Regions from separate parts of the Desulfosarcina variabilis str. Montpellier genome, predicted to be linked through region 4. Evidence: riboswitches for the same ligand, from Rfam matches in the RefSeq annotation. Region 4 holds a riboswitch; each other region holds the start of a gene.
The links. Region 4 has a riboswitch for cobalamin ahead of Dvar_RS24365 (cobaltochelatase subunit CobN). Riboswitches for the same ligand answer to the same signal wherever they lie in the genome.
Positions count from the first base shown of each region.

Region 1: linked by a shared signal. The riboswitch ahead of Dvar_RS31610 (helix-turn-helix domain-containing protein) and the one ahead of Dvar_RS24365 (cobaltochelatase subunit CobN) in region 4 are both predicted to bind cobalamin.
Region 2: linked by a shared signal. The riboswitch ahead of Dvar_RS32430 (helix-turn-helix transcriptional regulator) and the one ahead of Dvar_RS24365 (cobaltochelatase subunit CobN) in region 4 are both predicted to bind cobalamin.
Region 3: linked by a shared signal. The riboswitch ahead of Dvar_RS37330 (ABC transporter ATP-binding protein) and the one ahead of Dvar_RS24365 (cobaltochelatase subunit CobN) in region 4 are both predicted to bind cobalamin.

Region 1 covers NZ_CP159846.1:6,983,199-6,986,330, reverse strand. The annotation lists gene Dvar_RS31620 (trimethylamine methyltransferase family protein) at 1-806, shown strand, start outside; gene Dvar_RS31615 (cupin domain-containing protein) at 1,154-1,534, shown strand; cobalamin riboswitch at 1,613-1,827, shown strand; gene Dvar_RS31610 (helix-turn-helix domain-containing protein) at 1,945-2,856, shown strand; gene Dvar_RS31605 (TonB-dependent receptor) at 2,883-3,132, opposite strand, start outside.
Region 2 covers NZ_CP159846.1:7,174,864-7,177,995, reverse strand. The annotation lists gene Dvar_RS32435 (ABC transporter ATP-binding protein) at 1-1,216, shown strand, start outside; cobalamin riboswitch at 1,394-1,600, shown strand; gene Dvar_RS32430 (helix-turn-helix transcriptional regulator) at 1,788-2,726, shown strand; gene Dvar_RS32425 (TonB-dependent receptor) at 2,886-3,132, shown strand, end outside.
Region 3 covers NZ_CP159846.1:8,261,621-8,264,752, forward strand. The annotation lists gene Dvar_RS37320 (TonB-dependent receptor) at 1-842, shown strand, start outside; gene Dvar_RS37325 (hypothetical protein) at 1,125-1,424, shown strand; cobalamin riboswitch at 1,490-1,700, shown strand; gene Dvar_RS37330 (ABC transporter ATP-binding protein) at 1,916-3,132, shown strand, end outside.
Region 4 covers NZ_CP159846.1:5,394,307-5,397,438, reverse strand. The annotation lists gene Dvar_RS24370 (TonB-dependent receptor plug domain-containing protein) at 1-757, shown strand, start outside; cobalamin riboswitch at 814-1,002, shown strand; gene Dvar_RS24365 (cobaltochelatase subunit CobN) at 1,111-3,132, shown strand, end outside.

The sequences.
Region 1 (3,132 bases), 1.6 Mb from region 4:
TTCCCAAGCAGGAAGTCAAGGTCATGGACGTTTTGGTGGCCCATTGCCAGAAGCCCCTTTATGTGGCCGCGGTTACCGACGCCGGCATTGCGCGCACCGAGGAAATTCACAACCAACGCGGGAACATCACCGTTCAGTTCTCGCTGATCAACAGCCCGCTGAATGTGATGCCGGAGATGGAAAGGCCTTTTTTGTCCTGTGTGCGCAAAGGACTTCCCATTTATGTGTCCACCATGCCAATGGCCGGGCTATCGGCCCCTTATTCCATGTCCGGGCTGTTGACGCTGACCCACGCCGAAGCGCTGTTTGGACTGACCCTGACGCAGCTGGTAAACCCCGGTATCACCTGCGTGCATTCGGGGCTCCCGTCCATTGCCAATCTGCAGAAAAACTACGCGGTCGATCTGGGGCTGATTTCCCACAATGTGGCTAACCTGCTGATGAGCGCCATCTGCCGCAAGCTGGATTTGCCGTCCATCCACAGCGCATGTACCACCAATGAGGATTCTCCCGGCATACGCGCCGAACAGGACGCGGTGAACGGGTACGCCCTCATGAAAAAATACGGCTTCCACCAGATGCGGCACGCCTTTGGATTTTTAAAGGAACTGGTGTCGTTCTCCATCACCAAACTCGAGCGCCACATTGAATTGTGCGAGGAGACCGGACCCGATCAATCACCGGAGGTTCGGATCGAGCCTTATGATCCGGAAGGTTTCGACGCCATAATGAGAAACGGAAGCCGGCCAAACTACATGAACGATGACCATACCCTAAAAAATCCCGGCAAGGTATTTGTCGTTTAAGCTCGCCGTAAAACGAACCACATCATTGCCATTGACAAGGATGCCTATGCGCCGATTTTTCCAAATCCCACTTTGGCGCCAAGGGCGATCTTTTTGGAATCATGCCCCATTTGAGCAAGTTCTTATCCTCTCAGGCTGTCGTTAAAATTGTTGATTCCACAAAAGACAATGGGTATATGGGCAAACAACTGTTGGCGGTACCTGAGTTGAAAGTCAAGCACATTGTTGTTCGAAGCGGTCGGTTGTAATGTGAGTGGGAGAACCTGTGAACCCCTAAATGATTGCCAAAAAACGCTTTTTGTTGTATTCGATGCGCCATTCATCTATTGCAAATTAATGAGATAATTATGTCGTCAACTATTTTCAAGGTCAACCCGAACGGCGAATTTTATTTTGCCGAAGGATGTTATATTCTCGAGCTGTACAACATACCGGATGATCCCGACGCCTCCATTGCTCGGGCGCGGATTACCCCCGGCATGGCGACCCAGCTACATCGTCTGCATGGTATCACCGAGCGTTATACCATTCTCGAAGGCGGCGGTCTGGTTGAGATAGATGGGCTTCCAGCACAGCCAGTCGGCCCCGGGGATATGGTGATGGTGACTCCTGCGAGTTCCCAGAAAATTACCAACACCGGAGACACGGATCTTGTTTTTTTGGTTGTGTGTACCCCGCGATTCGTTCTCGAAGCTTACGAAGAAATTGATTCCGAGCCGATGCTTTAACCACAGCCCCGGTCCGGGTGTCATTCGATCTTATTATCTTGACAGATTGGTTTTCATTCAATAAACCATCGCCTAACATATGAAAGATGAATCATCGGTGTCCGATGGGACTTGATAGGGAATTCCGTGAGAATCGGGAACGGATCCGCCGCTGTAACACTCATGCTTTCGATCATTTACAGAAGGCGAACCTTGGGCAAGTGTTGGCCACTGTTCATTTTTAAAAAAAGTGAATGGGAAGGTTGTCCAAGGTGAGTGAAGTCAGAAGACCTGCCATGATTCACATGGCAAAACCTATCGGAAACTATATCGTTTTGCCGGATTACAATTGATCTGTACGGGATTGAAAACGGCATCCCGGGTCCACATTGGGCCCGGGATTTTTGTTTTGTCCGATCGGGGGGCACACGATGATTACGAAAAACTTTACTCAGCCTGAAGCTGCAGCTTTTCCCGGAACACGTTTTGACTGGCGCTTGAAAAATGATGCTGGAGAAGGGTATATCCGGCGCCGGCGACTGGATGACGATTTTTTTTTAACCCAGAGCTATTTATGCTCACCCCAGCCCTTTCGTTCCCGTTTTGAACCGCCAACCCATTCCACGGCCTTTGTTTTTATGCTCCGCGGCAGCACGCGCATCCGCATTGCCGGCTGCCCTTCCTGGGTGGAAATGCATGCCGGTGAGGTGTGTGCGTATGTTGATGGCGGTGACCTGATTCGGCGGGAGACACCAGCCCATCAAACCATGGAAGCCCTGGTCGTCAGAGTCGGTGATGAGCGGCTGGCCAGTATCTGCAGCGACCTGGATCTTGCCCTGCCCAATGGACTCAGGCGCGGACATGTGCCCCTGATTCGCGGCAATTCACCGTCAACAAGTGTGATTCTTGAGAAAATCCACCACAACCGGATGAACAGTGCCACCGAGTGCCTGCTGGCCCAGGCCCATGCCATCGATCTGATCTGCGACATTTTTCTCGATCGAAACGCTGCGATTGGCACCAGAGAAAACGATCGGGTGCGCGAGCTGGCGGCGTACATTGCATCGGACATCGGTCGCGATTTCAACCTTTCCAGCCTGGCCAGGATGGCGGGCGTAAATCGTACCAAACTCAACCGCCTGTTTAAAAAGGTGCATGGCTGCACCGTGTTCGAATATATTCGCCGGGAGCGGCTGCGCCGGGCAAGCCAGTGGTTGTGCCAGACAGACATGCCCATCACCGACATCGCTCATGCGGCCGGCTTCTGCTCCTCCAGCCATTTTTGTCACTGTTTCCACCAAGTCTATGGAAAGCCGCCCAGGGATTTTCGCTCGTGCGCTTGAAAAAAAGCATCGGCTGCGCAAGCGGTCTAAAAACGCACATTCAAACCAAAGATCGCATTGAACCCCGGCAATGGATAGAGAGATTCATCACCGGGATTACCGCTGCCGCTGCCAACCGCATCTTCACCAAAAACATTGTTGGCCACAAGGTACAATTCGGCTGCGCCGATCTGTTTTGCGTATCTTGCATTGAGAATCCAAAACCCATCTTCTTCGGTGGTATTGGCATAGTTGAAATACCGCTTTCCCGTATACACGGGATTCAGGGAAATATCG
Region 2 (3,132 bases), 1.8 Mb from region 4:
AGAAAAGATCTGCCGGGAGGAGTCGGCCCTCAGGCAGGAACAGCAGGGCAAGCTCACCGAGGCCATCCTGGAATACGCCATGGGGATTTCGGTCATCAAGGCGTTCAATATTGCGGGGAAGAGAGCCAAGACCGCCAAAAAAGCCATCCGAGATACCAAAGCGGGCAGCATCCGGTTTGAAAAACGCTATATCCCGCCTGGTTTTGTCTACAAGGCGGGCTTTCTTGTGGCCACAGCGTTGATCCTATGGACCAGCCTTGTATTTTACAAAGACGGAACGCTTGGCATTGAGTTTACGCTGGTTTTTGTGATCTTTGCCTTTTACGTGTTTTTGCCGGCCATGAATCTGGGCGGCGCCATTCCTACCTTTGCAGTGGGAGAAGCAGGCCTCAATCGTTATGAGGCGTTGAAAAATCAACCCATCATGGGGAGGGATGGCCGGGATATTATCATCGACAATCACGAGATTGGATTCCAGGACGTCAGCTTTGCCTACGATGACAAAACGGTGTTGAAAAATATCAGTTTCACCGCCAGGCCCGGCACCATGACCGCACTTGTGGGGCAATCGGGTTCCGGCAAAACAACCATTGCCAATCTCATTGTCAGGTTCTGGGACGTAAACGAGGGCGCGGTTACTATCGGCGACACGGACATCAGGCAAATGACCACCGATTGTCTGCTGGAGAATATCAGCATGGTGTTTCAGCGGGTCTATCTGTTCCATGACACCATTAAAAACAATATCAGATTCGGTAAACCCGATGCCACCGACGAAGAAATCATGGCTGCGGCCCGCGCGGCAAGATGTCATGATTTTATCAGCGCCTTGCCCCAGGGGTATGACACCCTGGTCACCGAAGCGGGAAGCTCTCTTTCCGGCGGTGAAAAGCAAAGAATTTCCATCGCCAGGGCCATCCTCAAGGATGCGCCCATTGTGCTGCTGGATGAGGCCACGGCCAGCATCGACCCGGATAACGAAAAATACATTCAGGCAGCCATCGGGGCGCTTGTCAACAACAAAACCCTGATCGTCATTGCCCACCGATTGTCCACCATCCGGCATGCGGACCAGATTCTCGTCATTGACAAGGGAGAAATTGTTGAACGCGGCAGGCACGAGGCGTTGCTGGAAAAACAAGGCGTCTATCATCGATTATGGACGAAGCGGATAACCGCCCGCAGTTGGAAAATGAAAGGGAATCTGGTTAATTGATAGGCTCCCACGGGCAGCGGGGTTCCTTCATCAAAAAGAACCATAGCGCGTACGATTGCAGAAACGCCCATGATGCCCATGGAACTGGATATTGCCAGGCAATAAAAACCTAAGCTCGACAATCGCCCAGTTTAGGAAAACGATTGACATGGCACAATCTGAGATGTTTTAAACAACATCGTTTGTTAATTCGCAGGCGTTCGCAAGGACCTATGAGGGAATCCCGTTAAAGTCGGGAGCGGACCCGCCGCTGTAACACATATGCTTTGACTGGTTCAAAGCGGGCATCCTGGCAATGCGTGTCACTGTTCGGCAATGCTCGAACGGGAAGGCCGCCGGGATGGATGTGAAGCCAGAAGACCTGCCTGCGGATGGGCTTGTCATCGCTCCCGGGTAAGGAGTCAATTCGGCCTGTCGTTGCGCCGTCAGGGATTGAACACGGAATCCCCGTTTCCATTGTATTGTGGAAGCGGGGATTTTTATTTTGATCTCAAGCAACTGATTTCTGAGGGAGGAAATGACTTTGAACGGTTGATGGACTACCCGGCCTAGCTTTCAGGAAACGGTTGAAATGAAAAAAATATCTCTATCGCTTCAAGTCCTAACGGATATAACCAAAAATGAACGGATCACCCTTTCCCCGTCCATAGGAAAGGGGCACATTCAAAGCGTCCGTCTTAAATCCGGGATGCAATTGATCACGATGGATTATACCCTTCGACGACCCATCGTCCTGGAGTATGTTCCTCCCCTGGCGCCCCTTGGATTTGGCTTCTGCCTATCGGGCTGCAGTCGCATACAGCCGGCGGGCCAAAAAGAGGAAAAGGTGGTCAAGCCGGGTCATGCCGTTTTCAACTGTTTTCCGAACATGGCCGGTCTGATTGAAACCATCGGGACGGAACGGTTCTTGCGCGTTACGATCCTGATGGATCTGGAGCGGTTTTGCTCCTTTGTCGAAGCGGAGATGGATGTCCTGCCGTCACAGCTTGAGAATCTGTCAGCCGGGATATCCCGCCATGAAGGCCAAATTACACCGGCCATGCGCACCACAGTGTTCCAGATACTCAATTGTCCGTACCAGGGACTGGCCCGGCGCCTCTTTCTTGAAAGCAAGGTCCTGGAACTGATGGCCCATAAAATCGATCAAATCGAAGCCATTGAGAGCCTGAACCCCAACACCAGGCCACTGCCTTCCTCGGACATGAATCGTGTCCGGGAAGCCGCGCGTCTGCTGGCCGGTGATCTGGAAAACAGGCCCGATCTGAATCAACTGGCCCGATCGGTTGGAATGTGCCGAAGCAAACTGCACCGCTGTTTCCGTATGGTTTACGGTATCACCCCCTTTGAATACCTGCGCAACCGGCGTCTTGAAACGGCCATGGCCTTTCTTTCCGACGGACGCATGAACGTCACTGAAGCCGCCTTTATGGTGGGCTATTCCAGCCCCAGCTACTTTACCAAGGCCTTTAAAAAATATTTTGGTTACCTGCCCAGTAAAAATTCTCATTAAAAAAGACGATCGGGCTAATAAAAGAGCGTCAGTTACCAGCACCGGTCCAGCATATATACTATAATCTGCAGCCTTGGCAATTTGAAGTGCTCTCGGTTGGCCGGAGTATGCGTGGTTGGGTCCGTCAGATCAAAAAGCCTTGATGCGAAGAAGGGAAGCATGATGAAAATGTTTTTAAAACCATTGATTTTGCTATGCGCGGTTATTCTGCTGTTTTCAGCCATCCCGCCGGTCATCGCCGGACAAACACCCCAAAATGAGTCTGAAACGTCAGATTTTCTGGAGCCCATGACAGTCACGGCACAGAAAACAGAGGAAAATGTTCAGGACGTACCCATGGGGATCACCGCATTCACGGCGCAAGGGGTTGAGGACAGGAAAATTGAGTCCGTGACTGACCTTGCCG
Region 3 (3,132 bases), 2.9 Mb from region 4:
TGTCGCTTTTCCTGGGGGCGCGTTTTGACTACTGGGAGTCATTCGACGGATTGGCCGTGGTCGAGGATGAGAGCATCAACTTTGATGACCGCGATGATTCCTCGTTCAATCCCAAACTGTCGGCCGTCTGGAAACTATTTGACGACACCATCATCAAGGGATCCGCGGGTCAGGCTTTCCGGCCGCCGTCACTTTATGAATTGTACCGAACCTACAGAAGCGGCGATGGAATGGTCAACTCCAACCCGGAACTTGAACCCGAAACCTTGCAGACTTATGAAGTCGGCGTGACTCAATATCTTTTCGATCGCGGACTGAAACTCTCGGTAACCGGATTTCATACGGATATCGATGATCTGATCTACTATTATGAAGTCGGCAATGATCGTTTCAAAGACAATGCCAGCCAGGCCAAGATTGACGGGATTGAAGTAGAAGCCTCGTTGTGGCCATTTGAATGGCTGAACCTGTGGGGCAATTACACTTACAACGATACGGAAATCAAGGAAAACGTCCATGATCCGGACATGGAAGGGAAAAAAATCACCGGTATGCCCGAGCGCACCATCAATCTGGGATTGGCGCTAAGTTCCAAATATGTGCGCGCCAGCCTGATGGGTCGCTATCTGGGCAGGATCTATACACAGGAATACAATGACGGCATCGACGATGTTTACGGGGCCTATTCCCAGTGCTGGTTGTGGGAAACCAAGGTGACCATTTCTCCGCTCAAACACGTGAAACTCTCTTTGTCCGTTGACAATCTTTTTGACGAGGAATATTTCGAAAGCAGCGTGGGCCGGGAACGGAGTTATTTTGCAGAAGTGATGATCGACTGGTAGTCGGTATCTGAATCTTAACCGCCATCGCCAGGATGCTTCACCTGTTCGTGAACCGGTTGCTGCGGTTCAAACAAAATGTATTAGAGCCTGTTTTGGAAGTCTGGATCAGGCCCGATAACAAGGCGGAAAGTGGCTCAAAAGCGGAGCATATATGGTATATGTGAGCATTTTGAGACAGTTTCCAACGCCGTTAGCGGGCCTTAGACGGATTTACCAAACAGGCTCTTACAAGGGCACGGCGCACCGTGCCCCTAATGCCAATAGACGCATGAGGATGTTGATATGGATGTTCACATGGCGAGAAGCGGAAAAACGTTTGCAAAGATCGATGAAACTCGGTCCATCCATAAAAAAGACATGGCCTTTGAAACCTGTTGGCACCTATCACCCGACCTGGGCCGAGGCTACCTGATAAAAGCGTGTCTGAAACCCGATCTTGTCCTTTATGTGATGGACTATGACCCGAACAACGCTTTCCGAATGGCCATCAATGCCGTGCCCCCGGGATTTGGTTTTAAATTTTTCCTCTCCGGCGCATATGGAATTGGAGAAATGGTATTGGATATCGGGCGTAAAGTGTAACCACCTTTGGATTATCTTTTCTATTGACATTCGGAAAACAATTCCATTATGGGATTAAGTTCGTTTTGTTTTACGCCATCATGGGTGTCTGTTGAGAACGGACGTAAGGGAATCCCGTTAAAATCGGGAGCGGACCCGCCGCTGTAACACATATGCTTTGATCGTTTCAAAGCGAGCCTTTCGGCAATTTTGGTCACTGTTCGACATCGCTTGAATGGGAAGGCCGCCGAGAAGGTGTGTGAAGCCAGAAGACCTGCCCATGGACGGGCTGCAATTGTTCCCTGGAGATGGAATGGTTTGCAGCAATGGATATATGCCAAGGGATTGAAAACGGAATCCCCGCTTCTAACGATGGAAGCGGGGATTTTTTATTTTATAGCATTCAAGATAATGTTTTTGGCTGCGTTATCGGTCATCGCGGTATTATTTATACAGCTTCCTCCCTCTAGCCTTGCCAAAAACATTATCTTAAACACTATAGTAAGTCTTTCATGCGCACAATCGCAATCATAACCAAAGATGTTCGCAAGTATTGGTGGCTGGTAGCCGGTGGATTGACGGCGATATTTGTGCTTGAGATGTTGGCCCTTTACTCTCCCCAGCTGATCAAAAAGGCCATCGACCGTTTGGCTGCCGGCCAGGCAGATCCCCATGGCCTGGGCTTGATTGCCGGTGCCATCGTTGCCCTATCCCTGGGCGTCGCCGTCCTGCGGGCCGTGGGTCGGCCGTCCATGCTGGCCTTTGGCCGCATTGTAGAAAGGGATCTGCGTAGGCATTTCTTCGCGCGGGTCATTGCCCTGCCCCGTTCGGCTATCGACAAACAGCCGGCAGGTGATATCATGGCCCGCGCCACCTATGACATCGATAACATCCGCTTGGCCGCCGGGTATGGCTGCCAGGCGGCAATCAACTCTATATTGACCCTGATTCTGGCCCTGGTCTACATGATTTGGATGAGTCCGGTCCTGACCCTGCTGGCCATGGTTCCCATGGGCGCCATTCCCTGGCTGACCCGCCGCCAGAGTATTCGTTTCCATCAATGCCACAAATCGATCCAGGAGTCTTTCTCCGCCCTGACCGAGGAATCCCGGGACAGCCTCAACGCCATTCGCCTGATCAAAGTTTTTGACCTGACCGCGGTAAAGGACCGGCAGTTCGACCGCCTGGCCCAGACGCACCTGGACAACAACATGCAGTTGGCCCGGGTCAGTGCCCTGTACCTGCCGGTCATGACCCTGGTCACCCACCTGAGTCAGGCCGTGGTCTGGGGCTGTGGCGGCGCCATGGCGGTTCTGGGGATGCTCACGGCCGGTGAGATCGTGGCCTTCTCCGCCTATCTGGTCATGCTCAAAACGCCGTTGGTTTATTCCGGTTATTTGATCAACCTGTATCAGCGCGCCAAGAGTTCCTGCACAAGAGTGGATCGAATCTTAAACCAATTCATCGAAGCGTTGGATAAGTCATCTCCAGGCCAAGTCGTACCTTGCCAAGACAAAGACACGGATATTGTGATCAAAAATCTCACCTTCACCTACCCTGGAGAAAGCCGGCCGGTCCTTACCAATATCAGTCTGAGGTTTCCACATGGTACCACCACGGCCCTTGTCGGCCCGGTGGGCAGCGGCAAATCCACCCTCTTGCAATTGCTCACCCGCATCCACGAGCCCCCCCAAGGCACGATTTTTATAGGCCATACGGACATCACCCA
Region 4 (3,132 bases):
GCTGGCCTATCTGATTACCGAATCGTTAAAGGTCAGGGCCAACTACGGCCAGGCTTTTGTGATGCCCGGCGCCAATCAGCTGGCGGCGGATTACATTGACGTCTTTACCGGTGCCCAAATCCAAGGCAATCCAAATCTTTCGCCCGAAGAGAGTTCAACCTGGGAGGGCGGTATCGATTTTTACAACAGTGGCGTTTCCGTCAGTGCGACTTATTTTTATACCGATTATAAAGACAAGATCGAATACGTTTCCCTTCCGGGGGGGATCAGTTCCTGGGACAACCTGGGTGAGGCTACCATCGCCGGCATCGAGGGTGAGCTCAATATCGACGTTGGCGCAATATACAATTGGGAATTTCAACTGCGTCCGTATATCCGGTTTACCTACCTGACCCAATACGAGGATGATACGACTGGAGAAGACCTCAAATACACGCCGGATTGGAACGCTTCCTATGGGATCGACTTCACCAACTGGAAGGGGGTGAGTGTGAACTTCAACATTGCTTATACCGGACAGCAGTCGGTAGAAGACTGGGAGAATCAGGTTTGGCCCAATGATCCGGAAATCATTACCCTCGGTTCTGCAACCGTGGGCAGCCTGACGATCTCGAAGACCCTTCTCACTTCCGACCGGTGGGGATCGCTTACTCTCAAAGGAAACATCTCCAACCTATTCAACCAGGACTATGCCTACATCAGTGGATACCCCATGCCCGGACGGAGTTTTTATTTGGGATTGCGTTATGACATTTGATTGAGACACAAATCCTTAATTTTTCCTTGACCCCCAGCACAATTTTGTCTATTCAACGATGTTGTATTTATTCAGGTGCTCATAATGAACTGAAAAGGGAACCCCGTTAAAATCGGGGACGGGCCCGCCGCTGTAATCGGGGACGACCGCCGCCACTTTGCCACTGACGATAGATATTGTTGGGAAGGCGCGGCCGGGAGGGTGATCCGAGAGTCAGAAGACCTGCCTGAATGGAGTTTGGTTGGGTGCACGAGGACGGTGTAAAACCGATATAGAAATGCCGTGGGTATAAAAAGGGATATCCCCGGATCGAAGAATATCGATCCGGGGATTTTTATTTTCAGGGAGGACCGATGCACAGGTACTGGCGCCGTTTAAGTGAATATTGGTTGTGGATCATGCTGATGATACTGGTGCCGGCGGCATCCGCCCACGCTGGGCAGGTGGCGATTTTAGAAGTCGATATCAACAGTTATCAGGTTAACCAGGCCATACACAGACTCGATCTGCCCCAATCGATTCAAACCCGCTTTTTCACCCTGGCCGATCTGAATGCAGATGAGGCCGCCAAGGCATTTATTACCGGTGCGGACGTGGTTTTTGTCCATGTGATGATGTCGGCGCTGGCCAACTATATGGTCGATGAAGGTCTCATGGAAGGGCGCGTGGTATATGCGCTGAACGCGGCCGGCGACCCGGAAGACCTGTCCAGGAAAGGTTTTCGGTTTGATGAAACCATAATGGCGTACTACCACCATCAGAGTGTGGCCAACCTGGTCAGCATGGTGCGGCTGGGTGTCAAGCGGCACATCGATCCGGACGTCTCGGTAAGTCCCTTGGTAAAGCTGCCCGAGACCTGTATCCACCATCCAGACGCGGACCAGCCTTTCAACAACATCAACGATTATCAGCGCTGGCTCGAGGCACGCGACGGCTTCGATGCCGGCCATCCCCGGGTGGGCATCATGTGTTATGCCAACACCCTTAAGGAAGGACAGGTGGAGGCAATCGACGACCTGATCCGCCAGTTGGAAGGCGCCGGGTTTAGCGTGGTGCCCTGTTTCGGTCCGGTCCGGCTGGTTTTTGATAAATATTTGAAACCGGTTGACGGAAAATCCCCAGTGGACATGCTGCTGGCCTTTAGCATGAAGTTCGAATCCGGCATCAACGACGGGATCCGTGAGGCGCTGGCAAGGCTGGATATACCGGTTTTCAATGTCATCCGGCCCTTTGCTGAAACCACCGATGCGTGGCGCGAAAGCGATGTCGGTCTGGGGACCATGGAAACGGCCTGGGCCGTGGCCACGCCCGAGTTGTCCGGCAGTATCGAGCCGACGGTGCTGATCGGAAAAAAGGCCATCGTCGACCCTGAGATCGGGCGACGGCTTTTTGTTTACGAAACCATCCAGGAATCCATCGACTTCCTCATCCCGCGTCTGAAGAAGTGGGCCGTGCTGCAGAAAAAGGCCAATGCCGAGAAAAAGGTGGCCATCATTTACTACAACCACAGCCAGGGCAAACAGAATATCGCCGCGGCTTATCTCAATGTTTTCAGAAGTCTTGAGCAAATTCTGGCGCGCATGCAAAAAGAAGGCTATCGTATTGACGGCGCCGATACGCTAACCGAGAAAAAAATCCAGGATCTGGTGCTCACATCCGGCCGCAATATCGGCTCATGGGCACCGGGCGAACTGGATGCGCTGCTGGCGGCCGGCGAGGCCCAAAGCGTAAGCCTAAAGGAATATCAGACCTGGTTCGATGAACTGCCCGATGCCTTTAAAAAGCCGGTTGTCGACCAGTGGGGCGATCCGGTCGATTCAGCGATCATGACCAAGGGCGGCCGGCTGGTTTTTCCCATGGTTCGCCTGGGCAACGTGGTGCTTTTGCCCGAGCCGGCCCGGGGCTGGACCGATGATCCCATGAAGCTCTACCACGACACCACGCTTTATCCCCATCATCAATACATTGCCGCCTATCTCTGGCTGTCAAAAAAATTTTCGGCCGATGCCATGGTGCATTTGGGCACCCATGCTACCTACGAATGGTTGCCGGGCAAGCAGGCCGGTCTTGCACCCTGGGATCCGCCGGAGATCATGACCGGCAGCATTCCCAATGTTTATCCGTATATCGTGGATGATGTGGGTGAGGGGATCGAGGCTAAACGGCGCGGCCGGGGGGTGATGATTGACCATTTGACCCCGCCTATGAAAGAGGCTGACCTATACAGCGAATACAAAAAAATCCATGAGCTGTTTCACCAGTATGAAATCGCCCATAAAAACGGCAGTGAAACCGCCGCCGAATATATGCGATCGATCCACGCGCTGGTCAATGAAACCGGTATCGCCAATGATCTTGGCATTACCGAGATGACC